2 regions of the Sorangium sp. So ce887 genome follow, and region 1 is predicted to be linked to the other one. Evidence: riboswitches for the same ligand, from Rfam matches in the RefSeq annotation. Region 1 holds a riboswitch; the other holds the start of a gene.
The links. Region 1 has a riboswitch for cobalamin ahead of WMF36_RS01675 (energy-coupling factor ABC transporter permease). Riboswitches for the same ligand answer to the same signal wherever they lie in the genome.
Positions count from the first base shown of each region.

Region 2: another riboswitch for cobalamin. It lies ahead of WMF36_RS05365 (TonB-dependent receptor); the one in region 1 lies ahead of WMF36_RS01675 (energy-coupling factor ABC transporter permease).

Region 1 covers NZ_CP150354.1:414,201-421,412, forward strand. Annotated here, with positions in the region: gene WMF36_RS01655 (CbiX/SirB N-terminal domain-containing protein) at 132-1,319, opposite strand; gene WMF36_RS01660 (energy-coupling factor ABC transporter ATP-binding protein) at 1,295-2,122, opposite strand; gene WMF36_RS01665 (CbiQ family ECF transporter T component) at 2,119-2,868, opposite strand; gene WMF36_RS01670 (hypothetical protein) at 2,858-3,250, opposite strand; gene WMF36_RS01675 (energy-coupling factor ABC transporter permease) at 3,247-3,981, opposite strand; cobalamin riboswitch at 4,059-4,263, opposite strand; gene WMF36_RS01680 (enoyl-CoA hydratase/isomerase family protein) at 5,372-6,199, opposite strand; gene WMF36_RS01685 (3-hydroxyacyl-CoA dehydrogenase family protein) at 6,558-7,212, opposite strand, start outside.
Region 2 covers NZ_CP150354.1:1,429,832-1,437,043, forward strand. Annotated here, with positions in the region: gene WMF36_RS05345 (haloacid dehalogenase type II) at 1-258, opposite strand, end outside; gene WMF36_RS05350 (LysR family transcriptional regulator) at 506-1,420, shown strand; gene WMF36_RS05355 (hypothetical protein) at 1,434-1,967, opposite strand; gene typA (translational GTPase TypA) at 2,031-3,869, opposite strand; cobalamin riboswitch at 4,033-4,215, shown strand; gene WMF36_RS05365 (TonB-dependent receptor) at 4,461-6,611, shown strand; gene WMF36_RS05370 (N-6 DNA methylase) at 6,764-7,212, shown strand, end outside.

The DNA of each region.
Region 1 (7,212 bases):
AAAAAAAATGAGGCGCCGAGGACGCCAAGAGAGAAGGGAGAGATCTGTTCTCTCTTCATTCTTTCTTGGCACACTTGGCGGTTCATCTTCTCTCCCTACTTCATCTCTCGTGGCGGTTCGTCTTCTCCGCCTCATTGCATGATGTCGTCGACGAGCCGCGCGACGAGGCGGTCGCCGAGCAGGTGCTCCTCCACGAGGTCCTCGGCGTCTTCCTCGCGGACGCCGCGGTACCATACCCCGTCGGGGTAGACGGCGACCGTCGGCCCCTCGCCGCAGCGACCCATGCACGACGTCCTCGTCACGCGGATCTGCTGCTGCTGGCCGGCCTGCTTCAGACGACGGCGCAGCGACTCGAGCAGCGCCAGGCTGCCGCGGTCCACGCAGTCGGCGTTGCCGCAGACGAGCACGTGCTTGCGCAGCGGGCGGTGGGCGTGCAGGTGGTTCGACGCCTGCGTGTGCGTCAGCGTGTGGCGCACGCTGTAGAGCATCGCCTTGAGCCCGCCGACCTCCTGGGCGAGCCCCGGCATGGCCGTGCGGTACATGCACGTGTCGCAGGGGAGGGGCGACTCGCCGGCGAGCGCCTGGCGCGCGCGCTCGTCGACAAGCCCGAAGAGCGCGCTCGACAGGCCGAGGTGGGGCGCGAGCGACGCGCGGATCCACGGGTACGTCGAGGCGAAGCGATCGACCTGCTCGGCGAGCTTCGTCATGAGCCGGCCGGCGAAGAGGAAGTAGGGGAGGACGACGACACGCTCGGGCCGCTGGCGCGCGATGCGATCGAGCGTCTCCTCGACCGAGGGCCGCGTGATGCCGATGAAGGTCGGCTCGACGAGCTGGAGCCCGCGGCCCTCGCCGATGAGGCGCGCCATCTTGCAGAAATCGCCGTTCGCGTCCGGGTCGCTGGCCCCGCGCCCCACCACGACGAGCGCCGTCCGGGCCCGCGCCGCCGGGTCGTCCGGCAGCACGGACGCGGCGCGCTCGAACGCGACCTCCGCGAGCGCCGGGTGCACGCCGAGGTGCCGCGCCGCCGAGAAGCGCACGCCCGGGTGCGCGGCCCGCGCCTGCTCGAGCGCCAGCGGGATGTCGTTCTTCACGTGACCCGCCGCGAACAGGAAGAGCGGCACGACCGCCACCCGGGACACCCGCGCCGCGAGCGCCGCGAGCGCGTCGGCGAGGTAGGGCGTCGCGAGCTCGATGTAGCCGTGCTGCACGACGATCCCGGGCCGCGAGGCGCGGTAGTCGGCCACGAGCGCCTCGAACTCGGCGTTCGACGCGGCGTCGCGGCTGCCGTGGCCGATCAGCAGGAGCCCATCGTCATGCATGCGAGCGCCTCCTCCAGGGTGAGCGGAAGGCCTGCGTGGCCCCGCGGGGGGGACGGGCTCATCCGGGTCCAGAGCTCCGCGACCCAGGGCCGCCTGAGCCGCGCCCGCGCGAGGAGCTCCCCGCGCGCGAACACCTCCCGCGGCGGCCCGTCCGCGAGGACCTGCCCGTCGCCGAGCAGGATCGCGCGCGTCGCGAAGAGCGGCACGAGATCGACCGCGTGCGTCGCGGCGACCAGCGTGGTCCCCTGCTGCTCGGAGAGGGCGCGCAGCGTCCGGCAGAGGGAGAGCTCGCCCTCCGGGTCGAGGCCCGCGGTCGGCTCGTCGAGCAAGAGCACGCGCGGCTGCATCGCCAGCATCCCGGCGATGCACGCGCGCTTGCGCTCGCCGAAGCTCAGCGCCTCGATCGCGCGGCCCTCGAGGTGCGCGATCTGCACGGCGGAGAGCGCCGCCTCGGCGCGGCGCCGCGCCTCGGGCGCGGGCAGGCCCAGGTTCCTCGGGCCGAACAGGACGTCGTCGAGGAGCGTCGCGCCGAGCAGCTGGTCGTCCGGGTCCTGGAGCACGAGCGCGGCGCCCGCGGCCACGGCGTCCGAGGGCGAGCCCACGCGGCGGCCCGAGATCTCGACGCTGCCGCCGGGCACGGGGAGGAGCCCGACGAGCGCCCGGAGCAGCGCGGTCTTGCCGGCGCCGTTGCCGCCGAGCACCGCCACGGACTCGCCCTCGGCGACGTCGAGGCGCACGTCGCGCAGCGCGGGCTCGGCGCCGCGGTAGCCGATCCGGGGGGCGCGCAGGGCGATGGCGCTCATCCCGCCTCCCCGGCGGCGACGCTGAGCCCGAGCGCCGCGAGGGCGGCGGCGGCGAACGCGAGGTTCGCGGCGGGCGCGCTCGCCCGGCGGTCGGCGACGGGGAGCTTTCCCTTGTAGCCGCGGAGCTGCATCGCGAGGGCGGCGTGCTCGGAGCGCTCCAGGGTCCGGAGCGCCACGACGCCCGCGACGGCGCCGGCCGAGCGCGCGGCGGCGCGCGGGTGCGCGAACCCGCCGCGGAGCGCGGCGGCGCTCCACGCGCCGTCGGCCGCGCGCTGGAGCACGCCGGCGAAGCGCCGCGCGAGCGCGAGCAGCTCGACAAGGGCCGCGGGCGCGCCGAGCCCGGCGAGCGCCGCCTCGATCTCGGCGGGGGCGGTGGCGCTGGCGAGCCACCGGAGCACCGCGGCCGCCGCGAGGACGCGCGCGGCGATGGTCGCGGCGCGGCCGGCCCCCTCGCGCGTGAGGGCGTCGAGCGGGAACGGCGCGCCCGCGAGGAGCGGCTCCCCCGGGGTGAGCGCGAGCGCGAGCGCGGCCGCGAGCCCCCCGACCCACGCGGCGGGCGCGAACGCGCGGAGGACGGCGCCCGCCGTCACGCCCTGGAGGCGGAGGGCCGCGCACGCGACGACGAGCAGCGCGGCCGGCGTCCAGGGCGAGCGCGCGCCCGCGGCGACGCAGCACGCGGCCACGGCGGCCCCGAGGCGGAGCCGGGGATCCACGTCGCGGAGCCGCGCGGGGAGATCAGTCGGCACGGAGCCCTTCGCCGCCGGGCTTGCCGGCGGGCTGACCGGCGCGCTCGACGAAGAGCACGCGCGAGAAGTAGCCCAGGGCGAAGCCGGAGAGGAGCCCCGCCCAGAGGAACGCGAAGAGCAGGAGATCGCCCTCGAAGCCCGCGAACAGCGGCCCCGTGTCGTGGCGCCCCGCGTCCTCGGCGACGCGGCGGATCACGGCCTCGTCGACCCCGTCCCAGGAGGCGTTGCCGCACGCGACGAGCCCGAGCGCGGCGGCGGCCGGGAGCGCGGCGGTGAGCCGGAGCGCGGCGGTGAGCCGGAGCGCGGCGGTGAGCCGGAGCGCCGCAGCGCGCGCGCGCCGTGCGAACGCGGGCAGCGCGCGCTGCGCGACCCGCCGCGTCACGACGCCCCCGCGGCGAGCGGGACGACCCGCAGCCGCTCCAGGATGTCGGGCCGCCTGGAGCGCAGGAAGACGAGGGCCCCCGCGGTCATGGCGCCCTCGAGGAGGCCGAGCGGCAGCTGGGTGGGGACGAAGGCGAGGGCGACGCCGGTGAACATGGACGTCACCGACCCTTCGCCAGCGAGCCCGAGCGCGAGCTCGAGCGCCGTGGTCGCGTACGTGGCCCAGTCCGAGGTCACGCCGGCCAGGAACCCCGCGACCCAGAGGCTCGCGCCGCAGCGCTGCGCGAGCCGGAAGGCGAGGTACCCGGTGAACGCGCCCGCGATGCCCATCGACGCGACGTCGGCGCCGAGCGTGGTGAGCCCGCCGTGCGCCAGGAAGAGGGCCTGGATGAGGAGCGCCACCACGGTGACGAGGACGGCCATCCAGGGGCCGATGAGCACCGCGGCGAGCCCGGTGCCGCACGGGTGGGAGCAGGTCCCGGCGGTCGGCACCGGCACGGGCATGCACGAGATCGCGAAGACGGCGGCGGCGACGAGGCCGACGAACGGCTTGTAGAAGACGTCCTGCCGGGTGCGCTGCCGGAGCAGGTGGAGGGCGATCGCGACGAAGGGCAGGGCGATCGCGTTCCAGACCGCGCACCAGCCGAGCGGCAGGACGCCTTCCGCGAGGTGCATGGCGGCCGCGGGCCGGGCCGCGAGGAGCGTCACCAGGAACACGCAGGCGATGGACACGGCACGGCCGTGGGGACCGATTTCGGCGCTCCGGGTGAGGTCCGCACCCGAACGCCACGAAGACGTGCGCAAGCTGCACCTCGTGGGGGGCTCGGGTAGGTCTCCCGGCTCATGGGTTCAGGGAGCTGTTCGAGCTCCCAGCGCTGCGTCCACCTTCCCAGGCCTGTTCATGAGGCCCAGTGGTCTTCGGAGGCAGCTCCCCACTCACGGTGGCGGTACCGCGCCGGTTTCGCACCGGCTTCCCTGTTATGCCCTGAGGGCACCCGAGGCGTAGATTGTCAGATGGAGCTCGGTAGTCCCGTTTCGCGCCCGGCGTCAAGGAGGTCGCGCCGCGATCACGAGGAGGCGCTCGTCTCGCGGCGGGTGTCTCGCGGCGGGTGTCTCGCGGCGCGCGTCTCACGCCGGACCGCGCTCGTGACGCGCCGGGCGTGCGAGCTCCCGCCTCGTGCCGTCCGGCCCGCTGCTGGCCGTCGAGCGCTCCGTTCGTCCGGACGTTCGGCGGGGCGGGGGTGCCCGCGCTGAATCGCGCCGCGCCCTCGCCGCATGACGAGCGGGCGGTCCGGCGCTGCCGCGGTGTGCCGTGCGCGGATGGCGCCGTCCTGTCGAGCCGACCGGCAGCTCCACGCGTGATCGCGCCCTGTGCAATGGGGGAATCGAAGAAGGAGAAGGTAAGGAGAAGGAGAAGGAGAAATTGACCGAGACGCACGAGGCAAAGCTTTCTCGAAAATGCTGCAAGCCTTGTGCTTCTGTAGTTAAAGTCTCTTTACTTGCTCACCTCAGGGTCGCTGCTGGCTCCGGCGTCCTCTCGGGGCGTGCGCCGCCCGTGCGCGCGGCGCAGGTGCTGGGCCCTCTCGGAGCGTGCACGCCCCGTGCGCGCGGCGCACGCCCCGGTGGCTTTCTCGCGGCAGTGTGCCTTGTTTGTCCTGGCTCTTTACTTGTGAGCAGGTGTTCCGTGCCTGGCTCCCTTCGTCGCGGCGTCCGCCGCGAGGGGGCGGCGGGCTCTCGTGTTCTCCTTTCCGAGAACGCGAAAATGGACTCCGCCGGAGGGTGTCTCCCGTGCACGGGTATGCCCGGCTCGAACGCGCATTCGCGGGAATGGGCGGCGTCTGCGCTGTGCGGTCATCTGGCTGTCCTCGTGCCGGGCGCAATCCGCTCACCCGCGTGCATGCCTTGCACTTTGTTATCGACAACCTGCTCTCGGATGCCACACTCTGATCACCGCATGCGCACCGGCGCGGTTCCCCCCCCGGCCCGGAGCGCGTGCGGGTTTTCTTGAGCACCGCGGCGGGCGTTCACGACGCCGCCGCGGTCCCCCTGCCGCGGTCATGTCTGGCCCCCCTCCAGCATGATGCGCGGTATTTTTTTGCCCTCTGGCGTGCGGCTCGGAAATTCACTTTCCGATGAACGCGGCCTGCGATTTCGCCAGGAAAGCTTTCATTCCGAGCTGCTGGTCGTCGCTGCCGAAGAGCGCGGCGAAGGCCTGGGCTTCCAGCTCGTTGGCGGCGGCGAGGTCGAGGCTTTCGCCGCGCAGGATGACGCGCTTGGCGGCGGCGACGGCGAGCGGCCCGCGCGAGGCGATCTTGAGGGCGGTGTCGCGGGCGCGCGCGAGGAGCTCGGTCGCCGGGAAGACGGCGTTGACGAGCCCGAACGAGAGCGCCTGCTCGGCGGTGATCATGTCGCCTGAGTAGATGAGCTCGCGTGCGCGTCCGGGCCCGACCCGTCGCAGCAGCCGCTGGGTGCCGCCGAACCCTGGGATGACGCCCAGGTTCACCTCGGGCTGGCCGAGCTTGGCGCCTTCCGCGGCGTAGATGAAGTCGCAGGCGAGGGCGAGCTCGCAGCCGCCCCCCAGCGCGAAGCCGTTGACCGCGGCGATCACGGGGAACGGGGCGGTCTCGATGAGGTCGCCGAGGCGGTGGCCTGCGTCGGCGAACCGCTTCGCGGCGATGCTGTTCATCGCGGCCATCTCGGCGATATCGGCGCCGGCGACGAACGCCTTGCCGGCGCCGGTCAGCACCGCCGCGCGGACCTCGTTGCCCTCGGCGGGCGCGAGCAGGTCGTGGAAGGCCGCGGTGAGCTCGCCGAGGACGGCGGGGTTCAGGGCGTTGAGCTTGTCGGGCCGCTGGATGGTCACGATGGCGACGTGGCCCGCGCGCTCGACGGCGACGAGCTGGAGCGTACCGCGAGCAGGGATCCCCGGCTGCTGTTCTTGAGCGGTCATGGGGTGGGGTTAGCAGCGCCCGGCGCCGGGGGGAAGCGCCTGCCTTGCGCCTCGGAAGGCGTCATTTCGTGCCTGCCTGGGCCTGCTATGCCGAGCCCGTGGCCGCTCCGACGAGCGGGCGATTTCCAGCGGAAGTCACGCGCCTGTTCCGGGACACGGAGGCGAGTCTGTGTTTCCGGCGGACTCAGCAAGCACCCCGCGGCAGTGCTTATACATTGCGTTCCTGGGCGCAGGCCGCACGCGGTCGTGGGGAATCGCGTGGACAGGCTGTCTCCCGAACCGCCAAAAATGTTCGCATCTCGCGGATGACGCGGCGTCCCTCCACCCCCGCCCCCGCTGGCGCCGTCGCGGCTCCCGCCTACACGGCCCTCCCCGTCTTCTGCCCCTTCTCGTCGTACACGTAGAACCCCCGCCCGCTCTTCTTCCCGTACCACCCCGCCGCCACGAGGTTCCGCAGCAGCGTGGGCGCCCGGTACTTCGAGTCCCCGAACTCCCGGTGCAGCACCTCCGCGATCGAGAGCACCGTGTCCAGCCCGATCAGGTCCGCGAGCTCCAGCGGCCCCATCGGGTGGTTCAGCCCGAGCCGCGCCCCCGCGTCGATGTCCTCCGGCGTCGACAGCCCCTCCTGAAGCGCGAAGCACGCCTCGTTCAGGAACGGGATCAGCATCCGGTTCACGATGAACCCGGGCTGGTCCTTCGAGGTGATCACCGTCTTGCCCAGCCCCACCGTGAGGTTCCGGACGGCCTCGTACGTCGCGTCCGACGTCTGCACCCCCCGGATGAGCTCGACGAGCTTCATCAGCGGCACCGGGTTCATGAAGTGCATCCCGATGACCAGCTCAGGCCGGCCGGTCACCGCCGCGAGCCGCGTGATCGAGATCGACGACGTGTTCGACGCCAGGATCGCCCCCTCTGGCATCGCCGCGTCCGCGAGCTTGAAGATCCGGCTCTTCACGTCGAAGCTCTCGGTCACCGCCTCCACGGCCAGGTCGACCCCCGACAGGCCGGCGATG
Region 2 (7,212 bases), 1.0 Mb from region 1:
GGTGCGCCAGGCCTCGCTCAGCAGGGCTCCCTTGCCCGGACAGAGCTCCTCGGCGAGCGCGGCGATCGGCCGCGGATCGAGGATCGGAAAGGCGTCGAAGGCGATGGCCCTGATCTTCGGGCCTGCCGCCGGCCGCGGCGGCGCCGGCCCGCGCTCGGCGACGCACGAGGCGGTCATGGCCGGCGGGGCCGAGCCCAGGATGCCTGTCGCGGCGGTCCCGGCCACGCGGTTGAGGAATTCACGACGACTCGAATGCATGCTGTCCTCGATCGGATCATCCGATGTGAAGCGCGCGAAATTACGCGGAATCACGCGGAGTCACGCGGAGAGAAGGCGACAACGCGCCAGGGCACGCGGAGACGCGCCGGAGACGAGCGCGCGAATGCGTGGAGGAGAGCATGCGCGCTCCGCCGTTGCCCGGCGATCCGCCATCGCCGTATACTCGCCATGCATCTTTGCATGGCGCGGCGCGCTCCCGGGCCGCCGCGCCCCGCGCGCGGGAGCCATGCTCGACTGGGACGATCTGCGCTACTTCCTCGCCGTCGCGCGGCACGGCAACCTCTCGGCCGCCGCGCGCGCGCTCAAGGTCACCCAGCCGACCGTGGGGCGGCGCATCGACGCGTTCGAGCGGCGCCTCGGGGCGAAGCTCTTTCAGCGCTCGCCGTCGGGGTTCGCGCTCTCGGCCGCGGGCGAGAGCGTGCTCGGCCACGCCGAGCGCATGGAGCAGGGGGCGCTCGCCGCCGAGCGCGCCGCCTCCGGCCGCGACGCCGGCCTGAGAGGCCACCTCCGCATCACCGCGTCCGAGTGGCTCGCCGTCCGCGTCCTCGGGCCGCTGCTCGTCCCCTTCCTCGCGCGCCACCCCGCCATCTCCGTCGACCTCATCGCGGATGCGCGCTGGCTCAGCCTCCCGCGGCGGGAGGCGGATATCGCCCTTCGCCCCGCCGCGTTCGAGCACCAAGAGGTCTTCCAGCGCGAGGTCGCGCGGATCGGTTTCGGCCTCTACGCGTCGGAGGCCTACCTCGCCGAGCGCGGCCTGCCGGACTGGGACCGGCAGTGCGAGGGCCACGCCCTCGTCACGATGAACGACGAGCCGCCGGCCATCGCCGATCTGTCATGGCTGCGCGCCGTCGCCGCGAAGGCCCGCGTCGCCGCCCGCACCAACGGCCGCGAGACCCAGGCGACCATGGGGGCCGCCGGCGTCGGGCTCGTCTGCCTGCCGCGCACCCTGGGCGACGCGACGGCGGGGTTGCGCCTGCTCTCGCCGCCGTCGCCCCCGCCCGAGCGCGCGCTGTGGCTCGGGGTGCACCGCGACACGCGCGGGGTGCCGCGCGTCAAGGCGGTCGTCGCGTTCGTCATCGACGCCCTCGGGCCGCTGCGCGGCGCCCTGCGGCCCGGCGCGCGGCCGCGCGAGACCCGGTGACGCGCGCTCCCGGCTACCGGCCCTGGCCGAGCTGACACTCCCTGTGCGCCTCGAAGGCAGGCGCGCAGTCCATGTACACGAAATCGGTGTCGCACGCCGACTCGCGGGAGCCCAGGCACTCGAAGAGCGGATCGAGCCACGCCGAGATCTCCTCGCAGGTCGTGAACGACCCGATGTGGACGATCCCGCCCATGCAGTCGAAGTACGGCGCGGTCAGGTCGTTGCAGGGGCGCGGCTCCGAGAGCAGAGCGACGCAGGCCTCGCGACAGCCGGGCTCCCGGCACGCCGTGTCATCGAAGAGCTCGCAGAAGAAATCGCACGAGGCCCTCACGGACTCGGCCGAGCCCGTCCCGCTGGAGCTCGCCGTCTGCGGGCCCGCGCTCGCGCTCGCGCTCGACGTCGCGTTCGCGCTCGACGTCGCGCTCGCGCCCCCGGAGCCGTCGTCGCCCCCCGGGGAGCCGTCGACCACCACGCTCCCGCCGCAGGCGCTCGCCCCCGCGAGCGCGACGAGCGAAGCCAACCGCGCTGAAAGCAGCGTCGTTCTCATCCCCGGGAGTCTACACCCGGGCGGGCAGGGGAGGGGCGCTCGCCGCCGGGCGCCCCCGGCCGATCACTCCACCGCCTGCGACTGCTCGATCGCGTCCTCGCGGCGCTCCCGGCGGTTGCACGCGAGCACCTTCTTGCGGACGCGCACCGCGTCGGGCGTGACCTCGACGAGCTCGTCGCCGTCGATCCACTCCATCGCCGTCTCGATCGTGAGCAGCCGCGGGCTGGCCAGGAGGACGTTCTCGTCCTTGCCGTGGTTGCGCACGTTGGAGAGCTTCTTCTCCTTGATCACGTTGACGTCGGTGTCGTTCGGCCGGTTGTGCTCGCCGATGATCATCCCCTCGTAGACCTCGACGCCGGGGACGATGAAGAACATCCCGCGCGGCTGGAGGTGGTGCAGCGCGTACGGGGTCGCCACGCCGATGCGATCGGCGACGATGGCGCCTGTCGGGCGGCGCATCATCGGGCCGCCCCAGGGCGACCAGCCGTCGAACATCGTGTTGAGCAGGCCCGTCCCGCGCGTCGCCGTCAGGAACTCGCCACGGAAGCCGATGAGCCCGCGCGACGGCACCCGGAACTCGAGGCGCGCGCGCCCGAAGCCGGGGTTCGTCATCTTCACCATCCGGCCGCGCCGGCCGCTGAGGCGCTCGGTCACGATGCCGACGTAGGTGTCCGGCGCGTCCACGACCACGAGCTCGACCGGCTCCATCACCTCGCCGTTGATCTCGCGCGTCACGACCTCGGGGTTCGAGAGCTGCATCTCGTACCCCTCGCGCCGCATCGTCTCCACCAGGATCGCGAGCTGGAGCTCGCCGCGGCCGAGCACCACGAACGTGTCGGGCACCTCGGTCGGCTCCACCCGGATGGCGAGGTTCTTCATCGCCTCGCGCTCGAGCCGCTCCTTCAGGTGACGGCTCGTCAGGTACTTCGACTGCTTGCTCTTGCCGGCGAACGTCGACGTGTTCACGCCGATCTTCATCTTGATCGTCGGCTCCTCGACCACGATCCGCGGCAGCGCCTCGGGGCTCGCCGGATCCGCGATCGTGTCGCCGATCGTGACCGCATCGAGCCCCGCGATGGCGATCACCTCGCCCGCGACGGCGCTCTCGACCGAGACCCGCTTCAGCCCCTCGTAGGCGTAGAGCATCTTCACGTAGCCGCGCGACTGCCCGTCCTCGCCGAGGAGCGCGACGTCGGCGCCGGACCGGGCGGTGCCCCGGACCACGCGGCCGACCGCGAGCCGGCCCACGTAGTCGTCGTGGGTCGTGTTGCAGACGATGACCTGGAGCGGCCCGTCAGGGTCGCCGGAGGGGCCGGGGACCCGCTCGAGGATGGTCTCGAAGAGCGGCACGAGGTCCGTGCCCTCGTGCTCGAGCTCGCGCTTGGCCTGGCCGAACTTCGCGACCGCGTAGAGCGTCGAGAAGTCCATCTGCCCGTCGCTCGCCTCGAGATCGCAGAAGAGGTCGAACACCTCGGAGAGCACCTCGTGGGCGCGCGCGTCGCTCCGGTCGATCTTGTTGATGACGACGATGATCGGGAAGCCGCGCTGGAGGCACTTCGAGAGCACGAACCGCGTCTGCGGCAGCGGGCCCTCGGCGGCGTCGACGAGGAGCAGCGCCCCGTCGGCCATCATCAGCGTGCGCTCGACCTCGCCGCCGAAGTCGGAGTGGCCGGGGGTGTCGACGATGTTGATCTTGACGCCGCGGTACCGGATGCTCGTGTTCTTCGCGAGGATCGTGATGCCGCGCTCCCGCTCGAGGTCGTTCGAGTCCATGACCCGCTCGGCCACGACCTCGTTTTCCCGGAAGGCGCCCGACTGGCGGAGCATGTGGTCGACGAGGGTCGTCTTCCCGTGGTCGACGTGGGCGACGATGGCGATGTTGCGGAGGTCATTACGCGGCATATATACAGCGGCGGCCGTTTAGCACGCGTTCCACGGAGGAGCGAGCCCATCCTCGCTAGAGCTCGAACGTTCGGACCGCGCGCGGCGCGAGACCTGCGAGCGGAGCGGGCGAGGTGAGCGGGAGCGATTGACAGCCGGAGGGGCGCTACCGTAGGGTGCGCCCGCGCTGGTGCCTGGGCGCCTGTCCAGGCTGAATAGGGAACCCGGTGAAATTCCGGGGCTGCCCCGCAGCGGTAAGCGAGAACGACCTCCCACGACAAGCACTGGCCCGCGAGGGCTGGGAAGCGGTGGACAGTAGGAAGCCGGCCCGGCCGGAGCGCTCGCGAGCCCGAAGACCTGCCAGCGCCCGGCGACGGGGAGACATCCGATGCCGGTTCGACCTGGGAGCCTCGAGGGAGGCGGTTAGGTCCGAGCCGGTGCATCTCTGCGCACGTCCCGGATCCCGAACCGCCCCCCGCGATGCCTTTCGGTCGCCCGTGGGGGCGAGAGGTCGGTCCAGCGCATCGCGCCGGATTCGCCTTTTCTTCCTCGCGGAGCTCGACACGAGCGGCCCGGCGCCGCTCCGCGCGATTGCAGCGAAGGAGGACACGAATGCTCCGCGAGACGGTCACGAACGGCCACGAACACCGCCATCCGCTCCGTTGGATCGCCGCACTGGCCCTCTTGCTGGCAACCGCGCGGCCGGCGCGCGCCGAGGTCGAGCCGCCGGAGGCACCCGCGGACGGGGGCGCGCTCGAGGTCACGGTGCAGGCGGAGAAGCCGGGCAGCGAGGCCGCCTCGCGCGTCTCGGTCGGGTACCGCGAGCTCGAGCTCAGGCCGAGGCTCCGGCCGGGCGACATCCTCGAGGCGGTCCCCGGGCTCTTCGCCGTGCAGCACGCCGGCGGCGGCAAGGCGAACCAGTATTTCCTGCGCGGCTTCGACGCGGACCACGGGACCGACGTCGCCTTCTTCGTCGACGGGGTGCCCGTCAACCTGGTCAGCCACGGCCACGGGCACGGCTTCACCGACCTCTACTTCATGATCCCGGAGCTCGTGACAGGGCTCGACGGCTACAAGGGGCCTTATTACGCGAGCATCGGCGATTTCGGCACGGCGGGCGCCGTCAACCTCCGCTTCGCCGAGAAGCTCGACGAGAGCACCGCGCAGCTCAGCGTGGGGCAGTACGGCATCCTGCGCGGCCTCGTGATCGCCTCGCCGGATCTCGGCGACGATTGGCGCGCGGTGGCCGCGGCGGAGGTCTACCGGAACGACGGGCCGTTCCTCAATCCGGAGCGGCTCGAGCGCTTCAACGTGTTCCTGAGGGCGACGCACGACCTCGGCGGCGCCGGGAAGGTCCAGATGACCTGGATGTCCTACGGGTCGACCTGGTCCGGCTCCGGCCAGATCCCGGCGCGCGCCGTGTGCGGCGAGGGCGAGCAGGGCGGCCTGAACCCCCCGCCCTCCGCCTTCGGACAGCCGTGCATCGATCATTTCGGCGCGGTCGATCCGACCGAGGGCGGGTCGACCGCGCGGCACATGGGGTCCGTCTCCCTCTCGACCGCGTGGCGGGACGCCGACCTGAGCGCGATGGCTTACCTCCTCAGCTATCGCTTCACGCTGTACTCGAACTTCACGTTCTTCAGCGAGGACCCCGTCCACGGCGATCAGATCGAGCAGAACGACGACCGCACCGTCGCAGGCGCCGATCTCCGGTTCCGCAAGCAGTTCGAGCTCGGGGGGGCGAGGTTCACGACCTCGCTCGGCGCGCAGCTCCGCGCGGACGGGATCGACAAGTCGCTCCACCACGACCAGGCGCGCGAGCGGCTCGAGGAGAGGGACCGGACCCACATCGACGAGGGCCAGATCGGCGTCTACGTCGAGCAGGACGCCCGGCTCCGGCGCTGGCTCCGCCTCGTGCTCGGCGCGCGCGGGCAGTGGATCGACGTCAACGTGGACGACCTGCGCGAGGACCTCCAGGCGACCGGGAACAGGTCGAGCGGCGCCCAGGGGCAGATGCAGCTCCTCCCGAAGCTCACGGCGATCGTCTCGCCGATCGACGGGGTCGATCTCTTCGCCCACTACGGGCGCGGCTTCCACTCGAACGACGCCCGGGGCGTGGTGCTGGCCCAGGGGGCGGCGACGCTGATCACCCCCGCGACGGGCTACGAGGTCGGCGCGCGGGTCGCGCCCGTGCGCGGGCTCTCGCTGAGCGCGGCCGGGTTCCTGCTCGATCTCGACTCCGAGCTGGTCTGGAGCGGCGACGCCGGCGTGACCGAGGCGTCGGGGCAGACGCGGCGCTACGGGGTCGAGATCGGCGCGCGTTACCGGCTCGGGAGCTGGCTCTTCGCCGACGTGGACGCGACCTTCACCCGCGCGCGCTTCCGCGTGAACGCCGGCAACGCGAGCGCGGTCGCCCTCGCGCCGACCCGGACGCTGACCGCGGGGGTCGGCGTCCGCCCGACGTTCGGCGCGTTCACGCCGTTCGCCGCCCTGCGGATCAAGGCGATCGGCGCGCGGCCCGCGACCGAGGACGAGTCGCTCACCGCCGAGGGGTTCACGGTCGTCGACGCGAACGCGGGGCTCCGGTGGAGGAACGTCGAGGTGGCCGTGGACATCCAGAACCTCCTCGACACGACGTGGCGCGAGGTCCAGTTCGCGAGCGACTCGCGGCTGCCGTACGAGCCGGCCGCGGTCACGGGGATCCACTACTCGCCGGGGTGGCCCTTCACGGCGATCGGGCGGGCGACGCTGTACTGGGAGTGAGGGGGTGCTGCGCTCAAGCCCGCGTGGCCGAGCGCGCGACCCTGGCGTGCGCGGGGGCGAGGGAATGACGTTCGCGGCGGCAGCGGCGGCAGCGGCGGCGGAAGGAGGCAGGCTCGCGACCCGCGGTGCGCGCGTGTATCGTTCGCGCAGCCATGCCGACGCCCCGCGACGTCTTGCTGCTGCTCCCCCGGGCTGATCTCACGGCCCTGGCCGACCGCTTCGGGGTCGACCTGCCCGACCGGCGGAAGAAGGCGGCGATCATCGACGCGATGCTCTCGGCGCCGGAGCTGCAGGTCGAGGAGCTGCTGCGCGCTTTGCGCATCGATGAGCTGAAGGAGCTGTGCCGTGCGCTCGGCCTCGACGCTCGCGGGCGTGACAAGACCGTCCTCGTCGCGCGTCTGCTGGAGGACCGCTCCCCTGAGAGCGCGGCGCGCGGCGCCGCGGGAGCACAGGGAGCCGTAGCGGCCCGGCTCGGCCCAAGGAGCGCAGCGCAAGACGGTCGGCTGACGAAGGAACAGATCGTGGGCTGCCTGCTCGAGGCAGACAAACTCCTTCGGCACGCGCTCGGTCCGAGCGGGCAGCACCGGATGACGATCGCCGT